Linked DNA regions of Heliomicrobium gestii. The protein of the gene in region 2 interacts with the protein of the main gene of each other region in a pairwise test. Links are inferred from orthologs where the notes say so. Each region holds a gene or a part of one and is shown on either strand. Other genes may lie near its edges. The genes, in order: rbsB, ileS and GTO89_RS02910.

Region 1 (10,509 bases), on a different replicon or contig from region 2:
CCTGCCGCGGGATAGCGCGGCCATCATCAAGGGCATTCTCTTCGGCGGCCAAGGCGACTTGTCAGAGGAGGATCGCCAGGTCTATCGCGTCACCGGCGTCGCCCATGCCTTTGCTGTGTCCGGCTCCAACATCGCCGTCATCGCCGGGACAGTGTTGACGATGCTGCGCGGCGGAAGGCGGTGGCAAGCCCCCCTCTGGCCAAGCATCGCCGTGACATCGGCGGCCATCGTATTCTACGGTTTTATGACCGGCTTTCCCGCTTCCGTGCAGCGGGCCTTGCTGATGGCCCTGGGCGGACTCCTGGCTTACGGATTCCAGCGCAACGTCGACGGGCCCACCCTGCTGGCCTCGGCCGCCTTGCCCATCCTTCTCGTCAATCCCCTCATGCTCGCCGATCCCGGCTTTCAACTGTCCTTCGCCGCCACCTGGGGCATCCTCTACCTCTTCCCTCCGTTGCATCAAACCGTTCAACCCGTCGGACAGCGCCTTGCGCAGACCCTTGAGCAACGATTTGCCACCTTGGGCAGCGCCTTGGGCAAGGCGTTGACCCTGCTCCTTGACACCCTGCTCGTCTCCCTGGCAGCTCAGTTGGCCCTGTCCCCCCTCTGCCTGTACTACTTCAATCTCTTCTCCGTCTCGGGCCTGCTGGCCAACATCGCCAGCGGCGCGATCATCGCCCTGGTGACGATCCTGGGCTTCCTTTCCTTTCTGCTGCTGCCCTTCTGGCCCGCCGGCGCGCTGAGTTTTTCCCTCGTCTCAGCCGTCTCCGTCGACCTTTTGAATTTTTTCCTGCGCCGTCTCGCTGAAGTGCCGGGCGCCGCCCTGACCGTTGCGACCCCATCTCCCCTGCTGATGGTCGCCTATTACCTCGCTGTTATCTTTTTTCGCGAGAGCCTCGCCGGGCACGTCCGCCCCAAAGATGCCGCCCGAGTCCACGACTGGACCGTCCGGTCGGCGCCTTTTCTCATCATTCTTTTTCTGGGCTATCGTCTATTGGCCCCGGCCGAACTGCTGGTCACCTTCATCGATGTCGGACAGGGCGACGGCATCCTGATTGAAACACCGGGCGGCAAAAGGGTGCTGGTGGACACGCCGGGACCACCACTGCTCGCCATGGGAAGCGCAGAGGATAGGTCGAAAAAAGCCTTTGATCCCGGGGAGAAGATCGTGGCTCCCTTCTTTCACCGCAAAGGCATCACCCGGTTGGACCTGGTCGTCAATACCCATGCCGATCAGGATCACATCGGGGGCCTGCCCTACTTGTTGTCCGAATTTCCCGTGGGTCAATTGGCGCTCTCCCCCCCGCCCGGCGCAGCGCCCCCGGCTTACCTGACGTTGGAGGAAGTGGCGACGCGACAGCAGGTCACTGTCGTAAAGTCACCGGAACCGGGAGTGGACATCAGCCCCGATCCGGCAGTCCGCATGATCGTCCTTTTCCCATCGCCTGATTCGCCGCCCCAGACAACGAACGACTCCTCCCTGGTGCTCCTGGTCGAGTACGGCCAGTGTCGCCTGTTGCTGACGGGCGATCTGGAGCGGGAAGGCCAAGCCTATTTGGCCGCCCAATACGCCGGGGAGTTCTTTCCCCTCACCGCCGGTGTGGTCAAGATTCCCCATCACGGCAGCCGTCACAACCTGGAACCGTCGCTCATGGCCGCCCTCGGTGAACTGGACCTCGCCGTCGTATCGGTCGGCCGCAACACCTTCGGCCATCCCGCGCCGGAAATCCTGCAACGCTGGGGGGAACAGTGCGCCGAGGTGTTGCGCACAGACACCTGTGGCGCTGTTATCGCAACAGGCGACGGCGAACAGTGGCATTGGCGGACAACTCGCTGGGAAAAGCCCGCTTACGGCTCGACCAACCGAACCCACAAGGCGTCATTGGTCATGCCGCCCTCGGTGCGCCTGCCAAAGAGGGGCGATACGGCATTGAGCAGCGGTACGGAACCGTAAAGCCTGCCGTTGACAAGGGTGATGGCATCAACGTCGTCACCGGGATTGGTCGGCTGGTAGTTGCTGATCCAACCGTAACCGTCGCCGGCGTAGAAATAGATGAACCCGGCCCCATAGGGCTCTCCTGGCTTGCTTTCACCAGCGACTCCCCGGACGACGAGGCTCCCCCGAACCGGATCGTAGAGGATCGCTGAATCCGGAATCCCCCATGCCTTCAGGTACTCCATGATGTCAAAGCGGCTCTTCTGGTTGACAGGATCGACGACAAGTGAAACAGAAGGCGTTCGCGAGGTTTTCTCGTCGCCGCCCATGTCCATCAACTTCATCTGACGCTGTCCCTGAAGCAGTGTCACCTGCTGAGCCGAAGGCCTTTGCGGGGCAGGCACAGTCTTCCACGTTCTGACAGTGAACGCTTTATCGACGCCATCCCAAGCAACCATCCCCCCGAGCGCCTGGGCTGCCGCCCGGTAGGGAACCATCAACCGGTCATTGACGATGCGCGGCTCAGCGTCCAACGCGCCTGCTTGCCCACCGTTTACCTGCATGTCAGTGCGCCCCAGGTTGATCAAAAGGGTGTCTTGGGCTCCACCAGCGGCAGGGCGACGGATGCTCACCTGTTCGACCCCGCCGGAGGCATTTCTGGTGTAGTTGATGTCCCCATCGGCGATGCCGAGGCTGTAGGCCAGATATCGCAATGGCATCAACACCCGTCCCGCCTGCTCATCAACCAAGGGCGCCGAATCCATACCGTTGCGTTTGCCGTTGACTTCGAAATAGTTGCGTCCGATATAGAACCTTGCCGTCAACACTTTATCGGGATCAGACATCGATGTTGGCGCCGTCGCCGGTGCAGTTGCCCTTGGGTCGCTCATTTTTATGGCTTGCGGCAACGCCGTGGAATCTATCGGGTCGGTTGATCCTTCAGGCTGCGATGCCAGCGCCGCCGTCACAGCGCTGCCAAACGTCAGAGCGACGCCAAGCGACGTCACGGCGATCGCTTGCGTCCATGGGTTCCCCTTGAAGAGTCGATGCATGCTGTCGTCCATTCCTTCCTGTGGAAACAGGGCCAGGCGCCAAAACCCCTTTGATTCGGCGATTCCTTTCGGTATCCAGTATGCCATGCTTCCAAAAAAAATTAAGCCTTCCATTCTGTTTCTTTTTAAAGCTTACCTTAGGCATGGTGGTTTCGTAAATAAATAAAAAATGGAAGCCCATTGGATAAATGTCGGCTCCCATTGAATCAAGCGCTTCGGCCCATTCCCTATGCCCATTATGTAGCGGCCCTTCGCCCGCCTGTTCACCTTGGAAAGAATCTGCCAACAGGAGGCGCTCAAGACGAACTCTCTTCCCGTTGACAGTCGCGGCAATAGCCGAATATCTCAAAGGTGTGTCCCAGCACATGAAAGTCCTCGCGCCGGGCCATCTCCTCAGCCCTCTCCTGCATGGGGCAATAGGGCAGACAGACCGATTTGCCGCAGGTGACGCAGACCAGGTGGTGGTGGTGTGGCCGCCCATCCAGTTCGTACCGGGCGCCCTCTTTGCCCTGCTGGCTGATCAGGCTGACCACGCCTAGGTCACAGAGCACCTTCAGGTTGCGGTACACCGTATCAGCGCTCATATCGGGGTAGCTCTCACGCAAGCGATCGACCATTTCCTTCACCGAAAGGGGCCGGTTCGCCTCGATCAAAGCGCCAATCACCGCCCGCCGTTGGGGGGTAAACTTGTATCCCTTAACCTTGAGCAGTTCAAGGACATCCTCGGCTTGCCTCTGTATCCTCTCGTCTGACGTCATGACGCCTCCTCTATCCCGCAATGGGCCCGCAAGAAATCCTGTTCAGGTCGGTTCAACGATTGGTCAGCCCCCGCAGCGAAGCGGCTTCTTGGGACGAGCGCCGGAGAAAGCGCTCAACAACAGTTCGCAAGGCGATGGTTGCCACCAGCAAGAAAGCCGCCAGTAAGACGATGGTTCCTCCGGGGGCCAGATCATAATAATAGGACGCTGCTAATCCCAGGCTGACTTCAACCAGTCCATAGGCCAGGGCCAGCCAGAGGGCGGCCCGGAAACTGCGCGCCACCTGCAGACTGGCGGCGACAGGCAAAACCAGCATCGACGAGACGAGCAGGATGCCCACGATCCGCATGGAGGCGGCCACGACGAGAGCCGTCAACACCATGATCAACAGGTTAAGGGCGTTGACCGGCAAACCGCTGAGCCGCGCCTTCTCCTCGTTTAAGGTGATGTAGAAAAACCGGTGGTAAAACAGTCCGACGGTCAACAGCACGGTGAGGCTGACAGCGGCCAGAATGGTCAAATCGCGGTCATTGACAGCGACGATGCTGCCGAAGAGATAGCTTAGGACATCGGAGGAAGCCGACTTTTTCATGCTCAACAGGATAACCGCCAAAGCGACGCCGCCGGACAGGAAGACGGCGATGGAGATCTCCGCATAGTTTTGAAAGCGTCGGCGCAGCTTTTCCAGACCCAAAACCGCCACGATCGAAAAACCGAGGGCCATCAAGGGCGGATAAACGCCAAGGAGCATCCCCCCGGCGACACCGGCCAGGGAAACGTGGGAGATCGTGTCGCCGATGAGAGATAGGCGACGCAGCACCAGAAAAAGACCGATCACTGGGCAGATGACGGCGACCATGATACCCGCCAGGAGCGCGCGAACCATAAAATCGTGTTGGAGCATTTCAGGCATGCCTTTTCCTCCTAGTGGCTGTGCCGGACCATCTGCACGGGATGGCCATAGAGCAACGACAAGATTTCGGACTGGCGAGCTTTGAAACCGCTCACCTCGCCGTGGAAAAAGAGGCGGCGGTTCAGGCAGACAAGCTTGTTGACCCGTTCTGTCACAGCGCCGATGTCATGGGAAACGATGACGATCGTCATCGCCGATTCGCGGTTCAACCGTTCCAGGAGGCCGTAAAACTGCTCCTCCTGCTCCATGTCGACACCGACTGTCGGTTCGTCCAAGAAGAGGATCTCCGGCTCACCGGCCAGCGCCTGGGCGATAAAAACCCGCTGTTGCTGACCGCCGGACAGGTTGCCGATCAACCGATCGGCAAAGCCGTCCATCCCCACCGTTGCCAGCGATTGTTCGATGATCGCCCGGTCATCGCTGTTCATACGTCCGAAGAGCCCCTTGCGACCCAGCCGTCCGGCCGCGACGACCTCGCGGACGGTAGCGGGAAAGGCGTCGTTCAGGGCGGTCGCCTTTTGCGGCACATAACCGACTCGGCCCCACTGGCGAAATTGTGGCAGCGGCTCTCCCCAGAGCAAGACCTGTCCCTGTTCGGGCGTCAATAGACCGAGCAACAGACGCAGGAGCGTCGACTTTCCGGAGCCGTTGGGACCGATGATGCCGAGAAAGTCGCCCCGGAAGATGCTCAACTGGATGTCGCTCAAGGTCTGGTGTTGGCCATATCGAAAAGAGAGATTGCGGGCCTCAACGAGTAGGTTCGCGTCAGGTTGCCAAGGTTCGGTCGATCCTTGGCCAGCCCCTATTCTACGAAAAGACAGAGCCCATTCCCCCTTTCTATAGTCGGTTCAAAAAGCGGACATAAAAAGCAATCCGCGCTTAAATAGGATTATTCCTATTTGCGTTTTAAGAGTACACCCATTCCGCTTCCTATGACAAGTCTCAATTTGTCCGAGATGTCTTTTATGCACCTTCCCATTTTTCCCCTTATCCAGCCGTCAATAAACAGGCAAGAGGCCGTGAAACCGAACTATGCGTCGGTCTCACGGCCTCTCAGGAGTCAGTGAAGCGCTGGGCCACCGAAAGCAGTATTCTTGGTATCCCTTACTGCTTGGTGATCAGCTTCAGGGCCACGGGAATCTTGGACTCCACTTTTTCTTTTTTGACCACTTTTTCGGCGGTCTGCAGGCCCATCTCTCCGATCAGCTTGGGCTGTTGGGCGACAGTGGCCGACATCTTGCCATCCTGAACAGCCTTGACGGCGTCAGCGCCCCCGTCAAAGCCGACAAGGATCACGTTCTTCTTGGCCGCTTGCAGGGCTTGCAGCGCGCCGAGGGCCATCTCGTCGTTATGGCAGAAGACAGCTTGGATATCGGGCTGGCTCTGGAGGATGTTCTCCATAACGGTCATGCCCTTGGAGCGGTTGAAATCGGCAGGCTGCTTGGCTGCGACCTTGATGTCTTTTTCATTGTCGATGAGGCTGTGGAAACCCTGGCCGCGGTCACGGGCGGCCGAGGTGCCGGCGATGCCTTCCAGTTCCGCCACCTTGCCTTTGCCGTTCAGCGATTTGACGACGAAATCAGCCGCCAGCTTGCCGCCGGCCACGTTGTCCGAGGCGATGTGGGATACGACGTCACCGCCGCTGACACTGCGATCAAGGGTGACCACCGGTATGTTCGCTTTGTTGGCGTCTTTCACGGCAGTGACCAGGCCGTCGCTGTCGGTCGGGTTGAGGAGGATGATATCCACTTTCTGCTGGATCAGGTTCTCCACCTGGGAGACCTGCTTGGACGCGTCATCCTGGGCATCCATGACGACCAGTTTGGCGCCCATTTTATCGGCGGCGGCTTGCGCGCCGTCACGCATATCGACAAAGAAGGGGTTGTTCAGTGTCGAGAGAGCGATACCGACGGTCATCTGTTTGGCCGATTCGGCCGGTTTATCAGCCGGTTTGGCTGCTTCTTTGGAACCGCCGCAGCCAGCGAGCATGCCGACCATAACCAGAGAAGTGACGACGAGGGACGCTGCTTTCAGATACCGTTTCATGCGATTTCCTCCCATTTCTTACACTCTTTCGCTTTTTGAAGCCTCTTAGCCGGAACAATCAACAGCGCTTTCTAAACCATTTCTCACATCTTCTCGGGAACTCCGATTACAACCCTTTTCGCTGCTCACCCCCTTGCGGCGTTTCGCCGGTCTAACAGCACCGCGATCAGGATCACGATGCCTTTTACCGCCTGCTGGTAGAAGGAAGACACATTGAGTATGTTCAGGCCGTTGTCGAGAACCCCGATGATCAGGGCGCCGATCAGGGTCCCAAGCACGCCGCCTTGGCCCCCGGAGAGGCTGGTTCCACCGAGGACGACTGCCGCAATGGCATCGAGTTCATAACCGGCGCCGGCTGTCGGCTGGGCCGACATGAGCCGCGAGGTCAGAATGGCGCCGGCAAGGCCGCACATGAGGCCGCTGACGGCGTAGACAAAGATCTTGCTGTAGGTCGACTTGATGCCGCTGAGGACGGCGGCTTCCTCATTGCCGCCGATGGCAAAGACACGGCGGCCCACGGTCATTCGGTTGAGGACAAACCATGCCAGAAAAACCATAACAGCGGTGATGACGACAGGCGTCGGAATGGGACCCAGATAGCCGCCGCCAAGGGCGTTGAAACCTTCCTCGACAGCGCGAACAGGACGTCCCTCCGTGTAGATGAGCGTGGCGCCCCGGAAGAGGGTCATCGTGCCCAAGGTGGCTACGAAGGGGGCGATGCGGCCATAGGCGATCAGCAGGCCGTTCAGGGCGCCGCCGGCGAGGCCGATCAGGCAGGCGTAGAGCAGGACAATTCCCGTGTCCATGCCGCTGGCCAGGGCGCCGGCGGCTAAAGCCCCGGCAAAAGCGAGGATCGAGCCGACAGAAAGGTCGATGCCGCCGGAGATGATCACAAAGGTCATGCCTACGGCGAGCAGGGTGTTGATGGACACCTGCCGGGCGATATTGAGGATGTTGGAAGCTGAAAAAAAGCGATCCGACAAGAGGGTCAAGGCGATGCAGATGAGCGCCAAGCCGATCAGCGGCCCCATCCCGTTTCGCCGGAGTTTTTGCAGCAGGTCTTTCATTGTCCACCTCCTGTGGCGCAGCGCATGAAGGCTTCTTCGGTCACCGATTGCCCGGTGAAATGGCCGGTGATTCTGCCTTCGTACATGACATAGATGCGGTCGCTCATGCCCATCAGTTCCGGCAGATCCGACGAGATGAGCAGGATGCCGATGCCGCTGGCGGCCAATTCGTTGATCAACTGGTAGATCTCTACCTTGGCCCCCACATCGACGCCGCGCGTCGGCTCATCCAGGATCAACAGGCGCGGTTTCGTCTCCAGGCATTTGCCGAAAACCACCTTCTGCTGGTTGCCGCCGCTCAGGTTGCGCACCGGCTGTTCCGTTGTGGCCGTCTTGATCTGCAGCGTCTTCACATAGCCGTCGACCATCCGGCGCTCCTCCGCTTGGTCGATCACGCCCAGGCGGGCCCGCCGGTCGAGCGTCGGCAGGGCCAGGTTCTCCTTCACACTGGCGAGCAGCACTAACCCTTCGTCCTTGCGATCCTCGGGCACCATGGCGACACCGTGGGCGATGGCTTCGGCGGGATGGTGAAAGAGCCCCGAGAAGTTTTCGCCGTTGCGGCCTTTCAGGCGCAGGCTCCCTGTCGCCCGATCGAGGCCGTAAACAGCCCGTCCCACCTCCGTCCGACCGGCCCCCATCAGGCCGCCGATGCCGACTACCTCGCCGGCGCGCACATGTAGGCTGACCCCTTTCAACCGGTCGTTTTGCAAACCTTCCGCTTCCAGAATCATCTCGCCCGGCGCCACAACCGCTTTGGGGAAGCGATCTTCCACCTGCCGGCCCACCATGAGGGACACCAACTCATCAATGGTCGTCTCTTGAATCGGCCGTGTGGCGATATAGGCGCCGTCGCGAAGAACAGTGACACGGTCGCAGATCGCGAAAAGCTCCTCCATGCGGTGGGAGATAAAAATGATCGATACACCCCGCCCAGATAGGGCGCGCATGATCGAAAAAAGCTTCTCTTTCTCCGTCTCGGTCAAAGCCGCCGTAGGTTCGTCCATGATCAGCAGCTTCGCTTCTTTCGAAAGGGCTTTCGCCACTTCAACCAGTTGTTTCTCACCGACACTCAACTCATCGACAGGACGTGTAGGCGCCACCGCCAAACCGACCTGGTCGAGAAAGCGGCGCGACGCCTCCACCAACGCCGGCCAGAGGATCGTCCCCCAGCGGGTGAAGGGGCCTTCGTTGCCCAAAAAAATGTTCTCGGCAACGCTCAGCGGAGGGACGAGATTGAATTCCTGGTGGATCATGACGATCCCGAGCGCCTCCGCCTCCCGCGGCCCATGCACAGCCAGCGCTTTGCCGTCGAAGCGGATGTCCCCGCTGTCTTTGCGGTAGATGCCGGTGAGGATCTTCATCAACGTCGATTTACCGGCGCCGTTTTCCCCCAGCAACGCATGGATCTCTCCTTTTTCGACAGTGAAGTCTGCATCCTTGAGCACCTTGGCGCCGGGAAAGCTTTTATTGATTGACCGCATCTCTAACAGCGGCATGCTCCCATCCCTCCCCGCCGTCAAAAGGCGACGCCGGCATAAAGGAGGATGTTGGCGTAAGGCGTCCACTCCCCTGTCCGGATGACAGCCCGGGCTTGACGACAGCGCGTCTTCAGCGACTCGTGGTTGACAAAGTGCAATTCGATGGGGGACAGACGTTCGGCAAGGGATTTGGCCAATTTTTCGTTCGGCTTCAGTTCCTCGGCGACAGTCGCGCTCTCCACCACCATCTCCGAAAGAATCGCCTCAAGGACCGGCAAAAAAGGCGGAACCCCATTGGTCACGGCCAGGTCGATACAGGGGACGCCCGGTGGGACCGGCAGGCCGCTGTCGCCCACCACCACCAGGTCGCCGTGACCGAGGCTGGCGATCAGGGCGGCCAGATCGCGATGCAAGATGCCCTGTTTTTTCATCTTATTCCCTCCAAAAAGTGTTCGACCTCGTCTCTGCGCGGCAGCGATGTCTGGGCGCCCGCTTTGGTCACCGACAAGGCGGCGACAGCGCTGGCAAAGCGCAACGCTTCCTTAAGCGGTCGCCCTTCAGCCAGGGCGACGGCAAATCCGGCGACAAAGGCGTCTCCGGCGGCTGTCGTGTCAACGACTGGGACTGAGAAGGCGGGGATGCGGTCCATCGTTCCTCCCGGTTCTCCCTCCGCCTCCACGACCCGATCGTTCCTGCGGAAAAGCACACCCTTCTCCCCCATCGTGACGACCAGCGATCCCGCCAGTTTCTCTTGCAGATCCGTAAAGTCGCGGGCCCGATCGCCGCCCAGCAAGGCCGCTTCATGCTCATTCGGCACGAGGTAGGCGATCCGGCGAAACCAGTCCTCCGGGAGCGATTGGGCCGGCGCTGGATTCAAGATCAAGGGTTTTTGCCACCGTTCCGCCATCTCAATCGCTTTCGCCACCGTCACGATGGGCGTTTCGAGTTGAATCACCACCACATCGGCGGCGGCAAAATCGTCGCCGCATTCCTCCAGGTCAGCTGGTTGCAGTTGGTCATTGGCGCCGGGGACGACGACGATCTGGTTGTTGCCCCGATCATCGACCGTGATCAACGCCACCCCGGTCGAACCGGGAACCTGTTTCACCCGTGCCGGTTCCAACCCGTTGTCCCGAAAATACTGCAGCATATCGCGGCCATAGGCATCATCGCCGACAGCGCCGATAAAGGTCACCGCTGCGCCAAGGCGGCAAGCCGCCATGGCCTGATTGGCGCCTTTGCCGCCCGGCACGGTCGAA
Region 2 (10,787 bases):
AGGCCGTCGGCGTTGCCGAGGTGCTGCCGGAACCGTACCTGGATGCGGTGACCGGCTTGAGCGGCAGCGGTCCCGCCTATGTGTATCTGTTTATCGAAGCGCTGATCGATGCCGGCGTCAAAGAAGGGCTGCCCCGTGACCTGGCTCGTCGCTTGGCCTTGCAGACGGTGACCGGTTCGGCCGAGATGATCCGGCGCACCGGCAACCATCCCGCGATTGAACGGGACAAGGTGACCTCTCCCGGCGGCACCACCATCGCCGGTGTGCAAGCGCTGGAAGACGGCGGTCTCCGTTCGGCTGTTTACGCTGCCGTTCACGAGGGAACACGTCGCGCTCGTGAACTGTCAGGTTCCCGATGAAATGACCCGGCCCACCGCCGGGTTCTTGCATGAAATGGAGGGTGACTTTTGGGAATCGGAGAGACCTATCAGATTGTCAACATTGCTTTTGAGGTGCTTAAGTTTCTCATCGTCATCCGGGTGATCCTCTCCTATTTCCCCCACAACCCCGATGGGACGATCATCCGCTTTATCTATGACATCACCGAACCCGTCCTGTCGCCGCTGCGCCGGATCATCCCCATGCCGGCGTCGTTGCCCCTCGATTTTTCCCCCATCGTCGCCTATATCCTGCTGGAGGTGTTGGAGCGGGCGCTGCTCCAACTGATGTTCTAAATGGGATCGTCTCGTGAACGACGCTTTTCCCACCTGCCGCCTGGAGAAGGGCGGGAAAAGCTGGCCCGGATCCTCGATCAGGCGGAACAGTGCCGGCGCACCTACCGGCAACAGGTGACCGATTTTCTGGAACCGTACCTGCGCAAAGCCGCTCAGGATCTCCTGCGCGGGCCTGAGGGCGTCCCCCATGTGGCCGACGGGGGCTATGAGGGGGCCGAACGCCAGCGGTTGGTGCTCCTTCCCCATGAGGATGATTGGCCAGACAGCCGGATCTGCTGGCTATTGGGGGAGCCGAGCGGCAATGTCGAAACAATCGGCCACCGGGATTACCTGGGGGCCTTGCTGGGGTTGGGGATCCGCCGGGAGAAGGTGGGCGATCTCAAGTTGACGGAGCGGGGCTGCGCTGTCGCCCTGGACGCGGACGTGGCCCCGTATGTGGAGTCCCAGTGGCGCCAGGTGCGCCAGTCAGACCTCTCGATCCGCCTCATCGATGACGGGAATGTTCCGGCTTTCGTCGATGAGGGAGAGGAACGGACCCTCACGGTAGCTTCCTTGCGTCTCGATGCGCTGATCGCCGCGATCTGGCATCTCTCCCGTTCGCGGGCCGATGAGGCCATCGGACGGGGGTTGTTGAAGGTGAACGGCCTTGAGATGACCGACGGGAGCAAAGGGGCTGATGAGGGGGACATCCTCTCGTTGCGCGGTTTTGGACGGGCCATACTGCGCGGCGTCGGCGGCGAGACGAAAAAGGGACGCATCCGGTTGACGGTCTGGCAACCGGCCGACCGCTAACAGGACAAGGAGGGTAACCATGCTGACACCGCTTGATATCCACCAGAAAGAGTTTCGCAAGGGCGCCTGGGGCTACAAGCCGGAAGAGGTGGAAGAGTTTCAGCGTCAGGCGGCCCAGTCGTTTGAGGAATTGTACAAGGAAAACCTCCTCCTGAAGGAACAGGTTGCCCGCTGCGAGGAAAACCTGTCTCGTTATCGCCAACTGGAGGAGACCTTGAACAGCACATTGGTGCTGGCGCAGAAAACGGCCGATGAACAGCGGGCTTCTGCCGAACGGGAGGCGGAGGTGCGGCTGAGGGAGGCTCAACTCCAGGCGGATCAGATCGTGGCGGCGGCGCGAACGAAACAGCAGGAGATGGAACGCCAGTACGAACACCTGCGCAACCAGTTCCGCCAGTTCCGTGTTCAGTTCCGGGCTATGCTGCTGTCGCAACTGGAGTCGGTCAAGGGAGAGGATTGGGAAGGGATGGCCGGCATGGTGGAGCCCTATGCCGACGCCAGGCCCTGGTCGCAGGCGGCTGTGTTGGATAAAGAGGAGCAGGCCGGCTGATGCTCTGGATCCAGGAACGACCCGGCGGCATTCGCTTCAAGATCCGCCTGCAGCCGCGGGCATCGAAAAACGAGGTCTGCGGTCTCCTCGATGATGCCTTGAAGGTCCGCTTGACAGCGCCGCCTGTCGACGGCGAAGCCAACGCCGCCTGCCTGCAGTTTTTTGCCAAGGCTTTCGGCGTTCCCCGCAGCCAGGTACGCCTGGTGGCGGGCGAGACATCGCGCCTGAAGACGTTGGAAGTGGACGCGATCACCCCGGAGGATTTACGGAAGAAGTTTGACATCTGATCCTGTCTTTCGGTATAATGTTTCTGCGCATTCTGCGTCAAAATGAATTGCCGTGGATAGGATCGAACAGCATTGAACGGGACAGGTGCGTGTATACCGACTTGACAGCGAACCTGGGACGGTGGAAGCCAGGGCAAGGGCGCTATCCGCATATCCCCCGGGAGCTGCGTCGCTGAACAGGAGTAGGCGGCGCCGGCAGCGGCCGTTACGCGCATACAAGAGGTGTCCGCTTGGTGCACGCGCTAAACCGCACTATAGGAAACAGCGCGGGAGCCTGGTTGCTTTGCGCGCCGGAGCGGAACGAACAAGGGTGGAACCGCGAGGGAACTCTCGCCCCTTTTCACAGGGGAGAGGGTTTTTTTAGTTTTAAATGAGGTGAGAGGCAAGTGAACGGGAAGGAAAGCCCCGACTACAGCAAGACGCTCAATCTGCCCCAGACGGAGTTTCCCATGCGGGCGAACCTGCCGAAACGGGAACCCGATATGATCAAGTTCTGGGAAGAGATCGACCTCTACCGGGAGGTGGCCAAGGCCAACGCCGGCAAGCCGAAATTCATTCTCCACGACGGCCCGCCCTACGCCAACGGCGACATCCACTTGGGTCATACGCTGAACAAGGTGCTCAAGGATTTCATCGTCAAGTTTCACTCCATGGACGGCTATGACGCCCCCTATGTGCCGGGCTGGGACACCCATGGCCTGCCCATCGAACAGCAAGCCATCAAAGCCCTCGGCTTGAACCGTCATGCCGTTTCCACTGTCGAGTTCCGCCGCCGCTGCCAGGAATATGCCCTGAAATACGTGGACATCCAGCGCAAGGGCTTCAAACGCCTTGGCGTGCGCGGCGACTGGGATCACCCCTATGTGACGCTGAAGCCGGAGTTTGAAGCCGCCCAGATCGGCGTCTTCGGCGAAATGGCCAAAAAAGGCTACATCTACAAGGGACTGAAGCCGGTCTATTGGTGCGCCTCCTGTGAGACGGCCCTGGCCGAGGCGGAGGTCGAGTACGCCGACAAGGAATCGCCCTCCATTTATGTGAAGTTTCCCCTTCGGGACGCCAAAGGCCTCTTCGATGGCAAAGACGCCTATGTGGTCATCTGGACGACGACGCCCTGGACGCTGCCGGCCAACGTGGCTGTCACCGTGCATCCCGAATTCGCCTATGTCCTCGTTCGTTTCGGTGAAGACCGGCTGCTTGTGGCGAAGGAACTGCTGGCCAAGTTCATGGCTGACACGGGCCTGGAAGGCGGCCAGATCGAGCAGGAGTTCACCGGTAAGGACCTGGAGCGTCTCGTCTGCAAGCATCCCTTTTTCGAGCGCGATTCGCTGGTGATCCTGGGCGAGCATGTCACCCTGGAACAGGGCACCGGCTGCGTTCACACGGCGCCGGGCCATGGCGTGGAAGACTTTCAGGTCGGCAAAGCCTACAATTTGGAGGTCATCTCGCCGGTTGACAACCGGGGCAAGTTTACCGCTGAAGGCGGCCCTTTTGCCGGCATGACGACGACGCAGGCGAACCCCGCCGTGATCGAGGAGTTGAAGGAGCGGGGCCTGCTGATCCGGGCCGGCAAGATCAAGCACCAATACCCCCACTGCTGGCGCTGCAAGCACCCCATCCTTTTCCGGGCCACCGAGCAGTGGTTCGCTTCCATTGACGGCTTCCGCAAAGAGGCCCTGGAAGCGATCGACAAGGTGCGCTGGATTCCCGCCTGGGGCCGCGACCGCATCTACAACATGGTCGCCGACCGGGGCGACTGGTGCATCTCGCGGCAGCGGACCTGGGGCGTGCCGATCCCCATCTTCTACTGCGCCGACTGCGGCGAGGCGATCATCAACGACGAGACGATCACCCACATCCAAGGGCTCTTCCGCAAAGAGGGCTCTGACGTCTGGTTTGCCCGTGAGGCCGACGACCTCGTCCCGCCGGGCCTGACCTGCGGCAAGTGCGGCCACGGCAAGTTCCGCAAAGAGACAGATATCATGGATGTCTGGTTTGACTCGGGATCCTCCCATGCGGCGGTGCTCGAGACACGGGAGGATCTGCATTTCCCGGCCGATCTCTACCTGGAAGGCTCAGATCAGCACCGTGGCTGGTTCAACTCGTCCCTGTCCACGTCGGTGGCGACCAAAGGTGTGGCGCCGTACAAAGCCGTCCTCACCCACGGCTTCCTCGTCGACGAGCAGGGTCGCAAGATGTCCAAATCCCTGGGCAACGGCGTCGAGCCCCAGGATGTGATCAAGGACATGGGCGCTGACATCCTGCGCCTCTGGGTCGCATCGGTCGACTACCGGAACGACGTGGCGGCGTCGCCGAACATCATGCGTCAAACGGCCGACGGCTACCGCAAGATCCGCAACACCTTCCGCTATTTCCTGGGCAACATCGCTGACTTCGACCCGAAAACGGACGCGGTGCCCTTCGAGTCGATGACCGAACTGGACCGCTGGGCCATGATGCTGTTGCACAAGCTGATCCAGCGCATCACCGCCGCCTGCCGGAACTACGAGTTCCACGTCGTCTACCACGCCGTCCACAACTTCTGCGCTGTCGACATGAGCGCCATTTACCTCGATATCATCAAGGATCGCCTCTACGCCTCGCCGGCCAAGTCGCTGGCGCGCCGGTCGGCCCAGACGGTCCTCTACCATACAGCCGACGCCCTGGTGCGGATGCTGGCGCCCTTCATCAGCTTCACCGCCGAAGAGGTCTGGGGCTACCTGCCCGGCGCGAAAGAACGGGCGAAAACGGTCCAGACGGCCGGCTGGCCCGAAGCCGACAGCCGCTTCATCGACGCCGCCCTGGCGGAAAAGGTGGATCGCCTCCTCGACATCCGCGCTGTCGTATCGAAAGCCCTCGAAACGGCTCGCCAGGCCAAGGTGATCGGCCATTCCCTGGAAGCCGAGGTGCGCCTCTTCGTCGACGCTGATCTGCGGAGCTTCCTGGAAGGGGAAGAACTGGCCACCTTCTTTATCGTCTCTTCCGTTCAACTGGCTGGCGCGCCCGATGGGGCGCCGTCCACAGCCTACCGCGAGGCCGATGTGGCCGGTCTGGCCGTCGAGGTCGTCAAGGCGCCGGGCCAAAAGTGTGAACGCTGCTGGATCTACAGCGAAGAAGTGGGCGCCGTTGCCGATCGTCCGACCGTCTGCCCCCGTTGCGCCGCCGCGCTGGAAGGGTAAACCACTCATACGAAGGCCCCGCCCCCGGTCATCCTACAGGATGGAGGATGATGACAGAAGGGGCTGAGACCTTTGTTCGATGCAGCAAAAAAAGAGGTCACCGTGGGCGTGTCCAACCGGCATTTGCACTTGTCCGAGGCGGACATGGTCCGGCTCTTCGGCGAAGGATACCAGCCCGAACGGATGAAGGACCTGTCCCAGCCGGGTCAGTATGCCGCGAAGGAAACGGTGACGTTGATGGGGCCCAAGGGATTGATCGAGGGCGTTCGATTGCTCATGCCGCTGCGCAAGCAGTCCCAGGTCGAGGTGGCCGTGACGGACTGCTACAAGTTGGGGATCCCGCCGGTCATCCGCGACTCGGGCGACCTCGCCGGTGCGCCGGGGATCACCCTGGTGGGGCCGCAGGGACAGGTGACGCTGGAGGAAGGGGCCATCGTAGCGGCGCGCCACATCCACTTGAGCACGGTAGAGGCGGCCCAACTGGGCCTAAAAGACAAAGAGCGCATCGCCGTCGAGGTGGGCGGCGCCCGGGGGTTGCGCTTCGACCATGTGCTGATCCGGGTGCACGGGTCCTTTGCCGCAGAGATGCATGTCGACACTGATGAAGCCAATGCGGCGGTGATCAAAAACGGGCAGACCGTCAAGATGCTCTTTGAACAGCGTCCATAAGCGGATTGCCTGTAAAAGGTTGTTGCTTTGCCAAAGTCATCCGCATTTCGACAAAAATAGACATCAGGCAGGAGATAGAGACGCCGCCCCGAATAATAAGGAGATACCTCAAAATGGGTATTTCCGGGGGCGGCGTCCCTGATTTGCAAGGAGTGGAAAAAGTAATGCCAGAGAAAAAGGACAACCGTGTCATCGTCACCGTCATCGGCGCGGACCGGGTGGGGATCATCGCCAGTGTGGCCACCATCATCGCTGACGCCGGCGCCAATATCCTCGATATCAGCCAGACGATCCTCCAGGGTGAGTTCTTCACCATGATCATGGTCATCGACATGAACGACGCCAAAGCCAGCTTCGATCAACTGCGCAAGGCGCTGGAAGAGAAGGGCAAAGAACTGGGCGTCCAGATCATGGCCCAGCATGAGGACGTTTTCAAATTCATGCACCGCATCTAGCCGCGAAAAAGACACTGGTCGGGAGGGTTCATTCATGCCCCTTTCCATATCGCCCCAGGAGATCATGGAAACCATCCGCATGGTTCAGATGGAGAATCTGGACATCCGCACCATCACCATGGGGATCTCCCTGCGCGACTGCTGCCGCACCGACGCGGCGGCGACAGCGAAGGCCGTCTATGACAAGGTGACCCGCATGGCCGGCAACCTCGTCAAGACGGGGGAGGAGATCGAAGGCCGTTACGGCATCCCCATCATCAACAAGCGCATCTCTGTCACCCCCATCTCCCTCATCGCCGAGAGCATGGGCCTGGATGGCTATGTCACCGTCGCCAAAGCCCTGGACGACGCCGCCAAGACGGTGGGCGTCAACTTCATCGGCGGCTACTCGGCCCTCGTCCACAAGGGGATGACCCCCGGCGACCGGGCGCTGATCGAATCGTTGCCAGAAGCATTGGCCGTCACCGAGCGCGTCTGCGCCTCCGTCAATGTGGCCACCACCAAGGCCGGCATCAACATGGACGCCGTGGCGCTCATGGGCCGGATCGTCAAGGCGGCCGCTGAAGCGACAGCGGACCGTGACGGACTGGGCTGCGCCAAGCTGGTCGTCTTCTGCAACGTCCCTGAGGACAACCCCTTTATGGCCGGCGCGTTCCACGGCGTCGGCGAACCGGAGTGTGTCATCAACGTCGGCGTCAGCGGCCCCGGCGTCGTCCTGAACGCCGTCCGCAAAAAGCCCGGCTGCGACTTCGGCGAACTGGCGTCGATCATCAAAGAGACGGCCTTCAAGATCACCCGCATGGGTGAACTGGTCGGCCGGGCCGCTTCGGAACGGCTCGGCGTGCCCTTCGGCATCGTCGACCTGTCCCTGGCGCCGACGCCGGCCATCGGCGACAGCGTCGCTGACATCCTGGAAGCGATGGGCCTGGAGCGCTGCGGCACCCACGGCACGACGGCCGCATTGGCCATGCTCAACGACGCCGTGAAAAAGGGCGGCGCCATGGCATCATCCTACGTCGGCGGCCTGTCAGGCGCCTTCATCCCGGTCAGCGAAGACGCCGGCATGATCGCCGCTGTCGAGGTGGGCGCCCTGACGCTGGACAAGTTGGAAGCGATGACCTGTGTCTGCTCTGTCGGCCTCGACATGATCGCTATCCCCGGCGACACGCCGGCCGAGACGATCTCGGCCATCATCGCCGACGAAGCGGCCATCGGCATGATCAACCGCAAAACGACGGCCGTCCGCATCATCCCCGTGCCCGGCAAAAAGGTGGGCGATCATGTGGAGTTCGGCGGATTGCTTGGTCACGCGCCGGTCATGCCGGTTCACGGGTTCAGTTCGGCCTCCTTTGTGGCGAGGGGCGGGCGGATTCCGGCGCCGTTGCAGGCGTTGAATAACTAGATCGCTGTTTTCTTTCTTCAATATAAATCAGCAGGCTGCCTTTCAAATGGAGAGGCAGCTTTTTTCTATTTATACGATAGGATTTTACTGGATTGGGTTTAGTTTGGATGGAAGGAAAAAAGATAAAATAATAGAAAGAATGTTACATATTATTTTCAAAAGATGAGAGTAAGTCTATTTATGTTTCTAATCTTTGAGATTTTAGAAAAAGATAGGAGGAACTATGAGTTTTATATTCTATAGCGTTACGGTAACCATAATTGCGTTGTTTTTTTGGAAATATAGTGAATCAAAAGAAACAAGAAAAAATATTTTTTATATTTATCATTGTAATTAACATTGCTTTTCTCGTTGCTCTGGTTTTAGTTTTGTTTGGTTATACAAATCAATATGCTCAATTGATGTTATATGTTTTTGCGATTGCGCTAGCAGATATTTTGAAAAAAACTATATAAGCGATTTAATGCTGTTTGAACAATAAATCCGAAAATATAAATTGGTTGGTTTATCGATGGGATCTCGTAAATGCCTTTCATGAGCAGTAAAATCATGGCACATACTATGCCCAGGCAGGTGGGCAAAATGGAAAGAGAACAGCCACAGGTCGACAGGCGACTCGTCGAATCGCTCAACGAGCGGATCGCCACGCTGGCGGTGGACATGGAAAAGATCCGTGTGGCCGAGTATGTTGACCTCTTTAACGACCCCAAGCGGCTCTTATACCTGAACTTCCTAGCCGGGATGGCGCGCGGGCTCGGCATGACCATCGGCTTTACCGTTCTGGGCGCCGTGGCCTTGCTGATCCTGCGTGAGTTGGTGGTGCTCAATCTGCCCCTGATCGGCGGGTTCATCGCTGAGGTGGTTCGCATGGTTCAGACGCAGTTGGGCATGTAAATCATGGAGAGCATGGAAATGAGGTTCCGACACTGAAGGCAAAGGGGCCGCAAAGGCAGGTTGCCCTTTTTCAAAGGAAAAAAGCACAGGGGAAAGAGGGGATACCGATGCCGGACAGCCATGAGGCCGCCTGGTGGCGACTGAATGCGATGGAGACGGACATCCGGGACCAACTGACCCACATGACCCAGGATTCCCTGGGCGAATCGATGGGCGAGTCGATTCAGGAACTGAGCCTCTATGACAACCACCCCGCCGATGTGGGCAGCGAGGTCTATGAGCGGGGCAAGGACCTGGGGACACGGGACCGCTTCAGCCGGGAACTGGAGGAGATCGCCAACGCCAAGCGGCGCATCAGCGAGGGCATCTACGGGATCTGCGAAAAATGCCATCAAAGGATCCCTGAGGAGCGGATGGAGGCCATGCCGACGGCGTCGCTCTGCATCGGTTGCCAGACCGATGAGGAGGAGCTGCACCCCGACCGCCACCCCCGGCCGATTGAAGAGGATGTGGCGCCCTACCCCTGGGGCGGCAACTCGGACAACCTTTTTTCGATCGGCGAACATGGGACCGACCGCGACGAAAACGACCCGGTTATGTTTGACGGTGAGGACACCTGGCAGATCCTGGCCCAGTATGGCAGTTCCGACACACCCAGCGATGTGGAGTTCACGCCTGAGTACCCCAACATCATGCCAAACCATTTTGAGCGTGTGGGGGGGACGGAAGCGATCGCCATGATCCCCGTTGAGAAGGGAAAGGATGGCGTCTTTTATCAGGACATGGATGGCGTCGATGACGAAGAGGGACCGAAACCGCTCTAGGCCGGCGATCGCCGGCTTTTATGTTTTAAAAAACATCCCAACCCTGTCACGGCATGGGCAGCGCGGCAAGGTCTATGGATTTTAACAGGAGCTTCATAATATGAAGAAGCCCTCGGCGAGACATTCTATGCCTAGACCAGCACGGGAGGAGGTGAATAAAGAGAATGCCGAACCGGAGAAAAGCCGCATTCCCTGGGGCGCAAGGCGCGCTGGACCGCTTCAAGTATGAAGTAGCCTCCGAAATCGGCCTGGCCAACAAGGTTCAGAGCGCTGGCTGGGAAAACATGACCACTCGTGAGGTTGGCTCCATCGGTGGTTTCATGACCAAGAAGATGGTCCAACTGGCTGAGCAGCAACTGGCCCAGAGCAACGGCGTTTCTGCCACCCTGGCCCGTTCTGCCGGGACCGACGCCCAACAAGGCGCGCTTCAAGATTCCGGCCGATAGGTTTTACCATACAAAGGTCAGCCGCAAGGCTGGCCTTTGTCGCGTCAGTTGCGCCCCCGGTCCCTGCGTGCTAAAATATTTCAGATTGGGCACTCTGGGAAAAGGGGGGACCGGCCATGAGTCACGGGCCGTCGAGACGAATCGGCAACGGTGTTTTCTGGATAGTCCTGGCGGCGACGATCGCCGTCGACCAACTGACCAAAGTGATCGTGCAGACCAAGATGGCGGAACAGGAATCGATTCCGCTCATCACCAACATATTTCATCTGACCTACATCCTCAACCCCGGCGCCGCCTTCGGCATGCTGGCCAACAAGACGCTCTTTTTCATCGCCATCACGATGGTTGTCGTCGGCGCCATTTTGTATTTCTACCGTCGCGTGCCGGAGGAGCAGGTCTGGCTGCGCCTCGGCCTGGCCTTACAGGCTGGCGGCGCTGTCGGCAACCTGATCGACCGGATTCGCACCGGCCTGGTCATCGATTTCTTCGATTTTCGCGTCTGGCCCGTCTTCAATGTGGCCGACACGGCCATCACCATCGGCGTAGGGCTGATCATGGTCAGCCTCTTGTTCGCGCCGGAGGAAGAGAAAAAGGCCCTCGCCTCTGGCGAGACGGCGG
Region 3 (9,903 bases), on a different replicon or contig from region 2:
ATCAGCCCGCTGGTGGACACCGGCAAAGATGCCCTCGGTGAACTCCATCGTCGCATCGTCCTGGCCCTTGACGATTATGACGAGCAAAAGGCGAGCGCCGCCATGGAGGAGGCCTTGAGTCTCTTCAGCATGGAGCGCGTCGCTGTGGAACTGATCCTGCCCATCCTGCAGGAACTGGGTGAACGCTGGGCGCGCCGCGAGCTTTCCGTCGCCCACGAGCACTTTGCCTCCAACTTCTTCCGTGCCCGCTTGGCCGCCATGCTCTGCGCCCTGCCGGCCAACCGCGACCTGCCCCTTGTCCTGGCCGCTTGCGTCTCCGGCGAGCACCATGACCTGGGCCTGCTGATCTTCTCGATCTACCTGCGCCGTCGTGGGTTCCGCGTCATCTACCTGGGTCAGGATCTGCCCACCGATGACCTCTACGAGGTGGTCGGTGAACTGCGCCCGCGCATTGTCTCCCTCTCCGTCGGATCGCGGTTGCTGGTGCCCGAAGTGCTCCTGATTCACGATCAACTCAAAGACATGTCCAAACGGGGCGCCTTCCCGATGCGCGTTTGCATCGGCGGACGCGGCCTCGATTACGACATGGAAGCGCAGGAACACTTAAAAGGCGCCTATGTGGCCGGGTCCATTGAGTCCTGGGACAATTGGCTCCGGGCCCTTGACTGATAGGAGTAAACCACCATCTCAGATGAACGAGAAAAGCGCTGCAGGGGTAAAACCCAGTGGCGTTTTTTTTCGCGAATAGGGAGTGCTGTTGAGAACGAGGCAGGAGAGTGGAGGTAAGAATGTTTGAAAATAAAAACAATAATGATATAATGTGGAGTGTAGGCGACGCTGGAGGTGAATCAGTCTGTGAACGGACGGAGCCAGCCGTTGATTCTCGTCATTATACCAGATAGCGAGTGAGGAAGTGCGTCAGGGTGGTCGAAGGACCACCCTGTTTCTCGTAATGGGTGAAGTCACACGCCGTCTTCTGCTGGTCGATGGCATTCGGCGCGCCAACCTGTGGGCGTTTGTCGCAGATAGACACTGACGTTGATCGAATCTCTTCCATTATCCGAGGGGGCGCCGGCGCCGTTTTCGCTCTGATAGGCCTCGGTGGTGCCCGACACAACGGCTGTGTCCGCCGATGGGTGAGAAACGGTGACATCCTTCGCCAGAAAAAGCAGAGAGGGACCTTCGGAGTAAAAGCCCCAGGGGAGTTCAGGCATGGCGCGAGATCCTTCCTCCCAGACCGTGTCGATGGACTCTGACGTCCAGTAGGGTGCCAACAGACGCGACAAATCGTTTTTGGCGGCGATGGAAACGGGGGTCAGCCCCTGGTGACGAAGCCAGTCCGGATTTTGGACGAAGAGGGCCGTTGCCATTTGCTTGTCCGCTTCCAGGGCGAAGGTGATCAGCCGGTGGTCGTCCCAGTCGGCGGTATCCACTTCAATGGATGGAGAGGGAGCGTTTTGGGCAGGCGAACGTGGCAGCGACTCCGCCGGAAGGGGCCCTCTGTCTGAAACAGCGCTTCCGGCAGTCGGCGACAGGGACAGGAAAAGGAAAGCAAGCAATAAGAGCGGTAGTAAGTGAAGACGCCCCACATGATTTTCCTCCTTTTTCCATTTAAAAGGTATATATTCCTGACCACGCTGAATTATGCCGGTTGGGCCTGTATTGTTGGGAAACTGAAGCATTTCATGAATTGCGGAGTGAATATATTCATTTTCTTAATAGGGGTATTCTACTTGTCACCTTGTAAAAGCTTCGGTTATGATATGACAAAGCGATGTAGAGTTCTAGCAGTCGCGCTTTTTTAGTCAAGCGAACAGAGAAGCAGTTTTTTCTGTTCGCTTTCGGTTTTTTCTGAAAAATTGGAAAATCAGGGGTGAAAGTTAATGGCAAAAGAGGAAACTTATTACCAGTACCTGGAGCGCCGCGGCGTCAGCCGGCGGGACTTCCTCAAGTTTTGCACGGTCATGGCGGCTTCTCTCGGATTGAGCGCCGGATCGGTTCCCAAAATTGCCGAGGCCTTAGAGACGAAGAAACGTATCCCCGTTATCTGGCGTCATTTGGTCGAATGCACCTGCTGCACCGAATCGTTCATCCGCTCTCACCACCCCATTGCCGCTGATATCCTGCTGAACATGATCTCCCTCGACTATGACGAGACCCTGATGGTCGCTGCGGGCGAGCGAGCCGAAGAGGCTGCCCGCAAAAGCATGGAAGAGAACAAGGGCAACTACATCCTGGCCGTCGAGGGGGCCGTCTCGACGAAAGATGGCGGCATCTACTGCGTCCTGGGGGGCCGATCCTCCGTTGAGATCCTCAAAGAAGAAGCCAAGAACGCCAAGGCGATCATCGCTTGGGGTTCCTGCGCCGTCAACGGCTGCATCGCCGCCGCCAACCCCAACCCTTCCGGCTCCGTTCCGGTGCAGGAGATCATCAAGGACAAACCCATCATCAACGTGCCGGGCTGCCCCCCCATCGCCGAGGTGATGGCTGGCGTGATCACCCACCTGCTCACCTTCGATCGCCTGCCGGAACTGGACCGCGAAGGCCGGCCCAAAGCCTTCTACGGCCATCGCATTCATGACAAGTGTAACCGCCGCGCCTATTTCGATGCGGGGATGTTTGTGGAATCCTTTGACGACGAAGGGGCCAAGCAGGGCTGGTGCCTCTACAAGGTCGGCTGCAAAGGGCCGAACACCTACAACTCCTGCGCCAACATGCAGTGGAACGGCGGTGTCAGCTATGACATCAAGTCCGGCCACCCCTGTATTGGCTGCTCGGAGAAAGGGTTCTGGGACAACACGGGCGGCGAGTCCTTCTACACCCACCTGGCCGAAGTGCCGGGCATGCACATCGGTATGAATGTCGATAAGTTTGGTGTTGCCGCTGTCGGGGCCGCCGCTGTGGGCGCCGCCGTGCACGCCGGCTTCTCCGCCTTTACCAAAAAGGCTCAAGACAAGGCGGCCAAAGGCGGCAGCGACAAAGATTCTCTGGGAGGTTGAACATAAATGGCAGAACGCATCGTCGTCGACCCTGTCACACGGATTGAAGGCCACCTGCGTGTGGAAGCCAAGGTAGAGGGCGGCAAGATCGTCGACGCCGTCAGCGCCGGCACCATGATCCGCGGCCTTGAGATCATCCTGCGTGACCGCGATCCCCGGGACGCCTGGGCGCTCGTCCAGCGCATCTGCGGCGTCTGCACCACCATCCACGCCCTTGCCTCGGTGCGTTCCGTCGAGGACGCCCTCAAGATCCGCATCCCCAAAAACGCCGAACTGATCCGCAACATCATGTTTACCGCCCTTTATGTCCACGACCATGTGGTTCACTTCTATCACCTGCACGCCCCCGACTGGGTGGACATCCCGAACGCACTGAAAGCCGACCCGGCTGCCACGGCCCAACTGGCTCAGAGCATCTCCCGCTGGCCCAAGTCGACGGCCGGCTATTTCAAAGATGTGCAGACCAAGCTGAAGACTTTTGTTGACAGCGGCCAGCTGGGCATCTTCGCCAACGCCTACTGGGGCCATCCAGCCTACAAACTGCCGCCGGAAGCCAACCTGATGGCGGTCGCCCACTACCTGGAGGCCCTCTCCTGGCAGAAGGAGATCGTCAAGATCCACACCATCTTCGGCGGCAAGAACCCTCACCCCAACTATGTTGTGGGCGGCATGACCGCGCCCATCGACATCAACAGCGACAACGCCGTCAACATCGAGCGCTTCAACATGATCGGCAAGCTCATCGACGAGGCCATGGAGTTTGTCGAGCAGGTGTATGTTCCGGACCTGCTGGCCATCGCCTCCTTCTACAAGGACTCGGCGGCCTACGGCGGCGGCGTGGGCAACTTCCTCTGCTACGGCGACCTGCCCACCACCCACATCAATGACCCCTCGGGCTTCCTCTTCCCGCGCGGCGTCATCCTCAACAAAAACCTCGGCGAGGTCCTTGACGTGGATCCCCGCGATCCCGAGCAGATCCTGGAATACACGGACCACTCCTGGTACAAAAACTCCAAGAGCGGCCTGCACCCATGGGAAGGCGAGACCAACATCAACTACACCGGTCCCAAGCCGCCCTACAAGACCCTCGACGAATCGGGCGCCTTTAATCAGGCCTACTCGTGGCTCAAATCGCCGCGCTGGCGGGAAAAGTCCGTCGAAGTGGGTCCCCTGGCCCGCATGCTCGTCGCCTATGCCAAAAAGGATTGCAAGGCCCATGACCTCGTCAAGAGCGAAGTCGACAAGGTCCTCGGCGGTCTCGGCGTCGGTCCCGAAGCCCTCTTCTCCACCCTCGGCCGGACGGCGGCCCGCGGCATCGAGACGAAGCTCTGCGCCACCTGGCTGAAGCAGTTTTTCAACGAATTGGTCGCCAATGTCAAGAACGGCGATCAGACCACCTTCAACAAAGAGCGCTGGGAACCGTCGACCTGGGAGAAGGATTGCAAGGGTGTCGGCATCGCCGAAGCGCCCCGCGGCGCCCTGGGCCACTGGAGCCATATTCAAAACGGCAAAATCGCCAACTACCAGTGTGTCGTCCCGACGACTTGGAACGGCTCGCCGAAAGACCACAAAAACCAGCGCGGCGCCATCGAAGCCGCCCTTATCGGCACGCCCCTGGCCAAGCCGGAGGAACCGGTCGAACTGTTGCGGACCATTCACTCCTTCGACCCCTGTTTGGCCTGCGCCGCTCACCTGACCGACACGGAGAACCAGGAGATCACCACGATCGATGTCTTGCGGTAAGGAGGTAGGGCCATGGAAGCTATGAAATCGGGCCTGCGCTGCTTGCAGACAGTCTATGTGTGGGAACTGCCGGTTCGGTTCTACCACTGGGTGAACGCCCTCTGCATCGTCATCCTGATGGCGACAGGTCTTTACATCGGCAACCCCGTCCTCAAGCCGATGGCCGTCAACGGCGAGGCGACGACCGTCTTTTGGATGGGCAAATCCTTTATGTGGCACATCGCCGCCGGCTATGTCTTCATCGCCGCCTACCACTTTCGCCTGTATTGGGCCTTCGTGGGCAACGAATACGCCCGCAGCCACCACTGGCCCTGGCAGAAGGAGTTCTGGCTCGAGTTTTTCGATGTACTCCTCAGCTACCTCTTTCTGAAACATCACCACGATGAACACCTGGGCCATAACCCGGTGGCCAACCTGGCCTACTTCGGCTTTATTATGGTCGGTTCGGTCTTCATGTCGATCACCGGTCTGGCCATGTACGGCGAACTCCACCCCAACGGTCTGGTCGGCAGCGCTTTCGGCTGGGTCTTCACCCTGCTGGGGCAGAGCTTCACCGTTCACATGATGCACCGAATGATGGCATGGGGGATCGTGGCCTTTGTCATCGTCCACCTCTACCTGTCGATCCGCCACGACATGTTCGCCCGCAACGGCACCCTCTCGTCCATGGTCAGCGGTTATAAGTTTGACTGCCACGACAACGGCAACGCCTAAGCGGCTGGTCTACTCCTTTTTGGCTTTCCGTTGCGTTACGGGGGTCTGTAAGGAAGACCGCGTTAGCAATGATTGCACATAGGCAAACCAAGTTCCGAATGCTACAATAGGGAACAATAACGCTGTGATTATGTTGTTTGGGGTGACCTGCGCCATTGCGGCGTTTCGGTTGCCCCGCCGTTCTTCTGGCAGAAAGGGGCATCGATGGAAAAAAAGCAAGATAAAGAAAGAAAGATCATTATCATGGGCCTCGGCAATCTCCTCTTTACCGATGAGGGCCTCGGTGTTCACGCCATTCGCCGGATGGAAGCCGGCTATGATTTCGCGCCCGAAGTGGAGTTGATCGACGGCGGGACGCTTGGTCTCTTGCTGTTGGATCACCTGGAAGAGGCGAGCCACTTTCTCTGCATTGACGCCGTGAACGCCGGCAAAGCGCCCGGTACCCTTGTCCGCTTGGAAAAGGAACAACTGCCCAGTTACCTGGGGGTAAAGATGTCCCAGCACCAGATGGGCTTTCAGGAGGTGCTGGCCCTGGCTAACCTGCGCGGGACGCTGCCCGCCGAGATGGTCCTCATCGGCGTCCAACCGGAAAGCCTGGAGTGGGGAACAGAACTGTCACCGACCGTAGCCGCCGTTCTGCCCGGTGTGATCGAGGCGGCGCTGGAACAACTGGTGCACTGGGGCCTTCCGGCGACGCCGAAGCCATAAAACACAGATTGATCACATCCCATAACAGGCGATAACGCTTGGAAATGGCGGGAGGGACGCCTGCATGCACGAAATGGCGCTCATGGAAAGTCTCGTCGATGTGCTGGCTCGCGAAGCGGACCGGCACAACATCGCCCGGATCAAGAAGGTCAAGCTCACTGTCGGCGCCTTGACCCACGCCCTGCCCGATGCGCTCCAATTCGCCTTCACTGTCCTGCGGGAACAACCCCTCTTTGCCCCGGAGGCGGAACTCGAGATCGAGGAACGGGAGACACGGGGGCGCTGCGGCAGTTGCGGCGTCGAGTTTGCCGTCGAAGGGAACTTTGGCTTTCTCTGTCCCGATTGCGGCGGCTTTGCCATCGAGATCATCCAGGGCCGGGAGTTGCAAATCGACTACTTTGAGGGTGATTGATATGCAGATCAAACTGGGTCAAAACCTGCTCGGCGCCAACGCGGCCGTCGCTGGCGAAATCCGCCGGTTGATGGAGGAAAAGGGACTGCTCCTGCTCAACCTGATGAGTTCGCCCGGCGCTGGCAAAACAACGCTGCTGGAAAAGACGCTGGCTGCTGTCAAGGAGCGACTGCGCGTCGCCGTGATCGAGGGAGATGTGGCGACCACCAAGGATGCCGAACGGATCGCCCGCCTCGGTATCCCTGTCGTTCAGATCAACACCCACGGCGCGTGTCACCTCGACGCCGCCATGGTTCGTGATGTGCTGCCTGCCTTCGACCTGGACAACCTCGACCTGTTGATTGTAGAGAACGTGGGCAATCTGGTCTGTCCAGCCGAGTTTGACCTCGGTGAGGCCATGAAGGTCGTCGTTCTGTCCACGACAGAAGGCAATGACAAGGTGCCCAAGTACCCGCTCATGTTTCGCGAGGCAGGGGCCTTGCTCCTCAACAAGATCGACCTGCTGCCCTTCACCGACTTTCGCCTTGACGAACTGGCCGCCGATCTGGGACAGATCCACCCCGGTCTGCCCCGGTTTGACCTGTCTGCCCGCACAGGAGAAGGGATGGACCGGTGGATCGACTGGCTGTCGAACCAGGCGGAGGAGCGTCGCCGGCGATGACGGGCGACAAGGGCCGGGCAGAAAAGGATGGGTTCCCGCGGTACGCCGACAACCGGGTGGCGCGAACGATCCTGGTGACCGGCACCGTTCAGGGCGTCGGTTTCCGACCCTTTGTCTACCGGCAGGCCTTGCGGTTCAGCCTGGCCGGCTGGGTGCGCAACGGAGCGGCCGGTGTGGAGATCCGGATGGAAGGCGCTGCGGAAGCGATCGACGCCTTTTTGCAGGCGCTTAGAAACGAAGCGCCGCCCCTGAGCCGCATCATCGCGGTGCAGGTCCGGGAAGCGCCGGTCGAGGGCTTTCGCGACTTCTCCATCATCACAAGCGAATCCGCCGTGGGGATCAATGACGATGGGGCGAGCGCAAAGGCAAACGATCGGGCGATCGCGCGCATCCCTCCCGATGTGGCGCTCTGCCCCGACTGCCGCCGCGAACTTGCCGATCAGGCTGACCGCCACTACCGGTACCCCTTTACCAACTGCACCCACTGCGGCCCCCGTTTCACCATCATCCGTCAAGTCCCCTATGATCGGGCGCAGACGACCATGGCCTCTTTTCCCATGTGCCCGGACTGCCGCCGTGAATACGACGATCCCCTTGATCGCCGCTTTCACGCCCAGCCCACGGCCTGCCCCGCCTGCGGCCCCCGTGTCTGGTTTGCCGACGAAGACGGGCGGGAGAGGCCCGGTCACTGGGCCGGCGCCTTCCGGGAATGGATGGAACGAGGGAAGATCATTGCCCTCAAGGGGCTGGGCGGTTTCCACCTTGTCTGCGACGGTCGCAACAGCGCCGCCATCGCCGAACTGCGCCGGCGCAAAAGGCGACCGGCCAAGGCTTTGGCGGTGATGGGACGGGATCTGGCCACCCTTCACCGCTTGTGCCGCATCAGCGATCAGGAGGAGGCGGCGCTCTCAGGACCGGAGGCGCCGATCGTCATTCTGGAGCGGCGAGGGGATGCCGGACTGCCGGAGAACCTGGCGCCGGGAACAAGCACCCTGGGGGCCATGTTGCCCTATACGCCGCTTCATCACCTGCTCTTTGACGATTCCCTCGACCTGCTCGTCATGACCTCGGGAAACGCCGGGGGACTGCCCCTCGTCCGGGACAATGGGGCGGCTCTCGCTCAATTAAACGGCATCGCCGACGCCTTTGTCTTCCACGACCGCGAGATCGTCAGCCGCGCCGACGACTCCGTCGTCCGGTATATCGACGGCGTTCTTCAGTTTTACCGCCGTTCCCGCGGTTATGTGCCCGAAGGGATCCCGATCCCCTGGCCGAAGGGTGTCCCTGACCGGACAGTCCTGGCCGCCGGAGCGGAGACGAAAAACACCTTCGCCCTCTTCGGGCGCGGCGCCGCCTACCTGAGCCAGCACATCGGCCATGTAGATACCCGTGAGGGCCGCGACAACTACCTGGAGAGTTGTGAAAATTTGCAGCGTCTTCTCGATCTGGCGCCACAGCGGGTGGCCCGAGATGGTCATCCCCAGTACCGCATTACGGCGCTGGCCGAGGAGATCGCCCGAGCGCGATGTCCGGCGATTGCTGGAGCGGCTTCTCCCGAGGCTGACCTCCCGGCACGCGATGCGGCAGCGCCTCCGACAACCGGCCTGCCGGTTGACGAAGTCCAGCATCACCACGCCCACCTGGCCGCTGTCCTGGCCGATAACGGCGAGACAGGACCGGCCATCGGCGTCATCCTCGACGGAACCGGGGCAGGGGAAGATGGCGGCATCCGGGGGTTTGAGATCCTCAGCGGCGATCTGCGGGACTACCGACGCCATTTCTGGCTGCGGCCCGTTCCCCTTCCCGGCGGGGAAGCGGCGATTCGCCGGCCTTGGCTGACGGCGTCCGCTTTTTTGGGCGAGGCCTTCGGCGACGCCGGTTGGGCAAAGGCAAAAACACTCTTTCCGGAACGGTTGGTTCCGATCGAAAACGCCCGCCGCATGGCGGAAAAAAGGCTGAATACGCCGCTCGTCTCCAGCGCCGGCCGGCTCTTCGACGCCGTCGCCGCCCTGCTCGGCCTCTGCCTGGAAAACAGTTATGACGGTCAGGCGGCGATCGAACTGGGCGAGCGGGTGCGCCTGCGCCTGGGGTTGACCGGCTGTGAGGAGCGAGAACCGGTTCTCGATCACAGCGTTCTCGGAGGCGCTGCCGGAACGCCCGTTGACGGCCTGGTGGAGGCGGCGCTGGCCGACGGGGCGTACCCGTTTACGCTTCCTGAGGCAACGGGCGGCCTTTCCGGCGAAGCCCCTGGCGCGATCGATTATGCGCCGCTCCTGTCGGCGATCTTGGCGGATCGGGAGTCGGGCGTCGCCATCGAGGTCATCGCCAGCCGCTTTCACAACACCCTGGTCCGCATGGCCGAAGCGGCCCTTTTGACTGTGCGGGATGCAAGCGGCATCGATTGCGTCGCCTTGGGCGGCGGTGTGTTTCAGAATCCCTACCTGTTTACACTGGCTCGCCGCCTGTTGGCGCGGCGGGGATTTCGCGTCCTGTTTCCTAGCCGCGCGCCGGCCAATGACGGCGGCCTCGCCCTCGGTCAGGGCGTCATCAGTTTGTGGAGGGGGGTATGACCCATGTGTCTGGCTGCTCCGTCGCGGATCATCGCCATCCAAGAGGGCGGTTTTTTGGCAGAGGTGGAGTCCTTTGGCAATAAAAGAACCGTCGGG

What was found.
Region 1: the proteins of ileS (region 2) and rbsB interact in binary tests that used the Escherichia coli proteins (3 or more experiments, as listed by UniProt). The link is inferred for Heliomicrobium gestii from one-to-one orthologs.
Region 3: the proteins of ileS (region 2) and GTO89_RS02910 interact in binary tests that used the Escherichia coli proteins (3 or more experiments, as listed by UniProt). The link is inferred for Heliomicrobium gestii from one-to-one orthologs.

What each region holds. Positions count from the first base shown.
Region 1 is NZ_WXEX01000014.1:62,610-73,118, forward strand. The notes cover bases 4,735-7,685. They hold rbsB (ribose ABC transporter substrate-binding protein RbsB), read right to left. Parts: upstream 6,706-7,685; coding sequence 5,764-6,705; downstream 4,735-5,763. Other genes in these bases: GTO89_RS14730 (metal ABC transporter ATP-binding protein), read right to left, coding at 4,735-5,366; GTO89_RS14740 (ABC transporter permease), read right to left, coding at 6,831-7,685. Outside these bases: GTO89_RS14710 (DNA internalization-related competence protein ComEC/Rec2), read left to right, coding at 1-1,954; GTO89_RS14715 (stalk domain-containing protein), read right to left, coding at 1,849-3,075; GTO89_RS14720 (Fur family transcriptional regulator), read right to left, coding at 3,285-3,746; more of GTO89_RS14730, read right to left, coding at 4,671-4,734; more of GTO89_RS14740, read right to left, coding at 7,686-7,772; GTO89_RS14745 (sugar ABC transporter ATP-binding protein), read right to left, coding at 7,769-9,268; rbsD (D-ribose pyranase), read right to left, coding at 9,289-9,681; rbsK (ribokinase), read right to left, coding at 9,678-10,509. UniProt on the Escherichia coli protein: Part of the ABC transporter complex RbsABC involved in ribose import. Binds ribose. Also serves as the primary chemoreceptor for chemotaxis.
Region 2 is NZ_WXEX01000011.1:20,612-31,398, reverse strand. Bases 2,451-5,679 are described here. They hold ileS (isoleucine--tRNA ligase), read left to right. Parts: upstream 2,451-2,752; coding sequence 2,753-5,479; downstream 5,480-5,679. Other genes in these bases: GTO89_RS12675 (phosphate propanoyltransferase), read left to right, coding at 5,552-5,679. In the rest of the region: proC (pyrroline-5-carboxylate reductase), read left to right, coding at 1-359; GTO89_RS12700 (YggT family protein), read left to right, coding at 408-674; GTO89_RS12695 (YlmH family RNA-binding protein), read left to right, coding at 675-1,466; GTO89_RS12690 (DivIVA domain-containing protein), read left to right, coding at 1,486-2,016; GTO89_RS12685 (DUF167 domain-containing protein), read left to right, coding at 2,016-2,303; more of GTO89_RS12675, read left to right, coding at 5,680-6,148; GTO89_RS12670 (ACT domain-containing protein), read left to right, coding at 6,313-6,603; GTO89_RS12665 (PFL family protein), read left to right, coding at 6,638-8,005; GTO89_RS12660 (DUF5665 domain-containing protein), read left to right, coding at 8,588-8,899; GTO89_RS12655 (TraR/DksA C4-type zinc finger protein), read left to right, coding at 9,007-9,723; GTO89_RS12650 (alpha/beta-type small acid-soluble spore protein), read left to right, coding at 9,888-10,169; lspA (signal peptidase II), read left to right, coding at 10,286-10,787. UniProt on the Escherichia coli protein: Catalyzes the attachment of isoleucine to tRNA(Ile). As IleRS can inadvertently accommodate and process structurally similar amino acids such as valine, to avoid such errors it has two additional distinct tRNA(Ile)-dependent editing activities.
Region 3 is NZ_WXEX01000002.1:194,719-204,621, reverse strand. What follows is about bases 4,498-7,412. They hold GTO89_RS02910 (HyaD/HybD family hydrogenase maturation endopeptidase), read left to right. Parts: upstream 4,498-5,660; coding sequence 5,661-6,164; downstream 6,165-7,412. Other genes in these bases: hypF (carbamoyltransferase HypF), read left to right, coding at 7,189-7,412; hypB (hydrogenase nickel incorporation protein HypB), read left to right, coding at 6,578-7,237; GTO89_RS02905 (hydrogenase maturation nickel metallochaperone HypA/HybF), read left to right, coding at 6,229-6,576; cybH (Ni/Fe-hydrogenase, b-type cytochrome subunit), read left to right, coding at 4,755-5,456; GTO89_RS02920 (nickel-dependent hydrogenase large subunit), read left to right, coding at 4,498-4,742. Also shown: GTO89_RS02935 (MerR family transcriptional regulator), read left to right, coding at 1-669; GTO89_RS02930 (hypothetical protein), read right to left, coding at 963-1,589; GTO89_RS02925 (hydrogenase small subunit), read left to right, coding at 1,884-2,999; more of GTO89_RS02920, read left to right, coding at 3,006-4,497; more of hypF, read left to right, coding at 7,413-9,807; GTO89_RS02890 (HypC/HybG/HupF family hydrogenase formation chaperone), read left to right, coding at 9,811-9,903.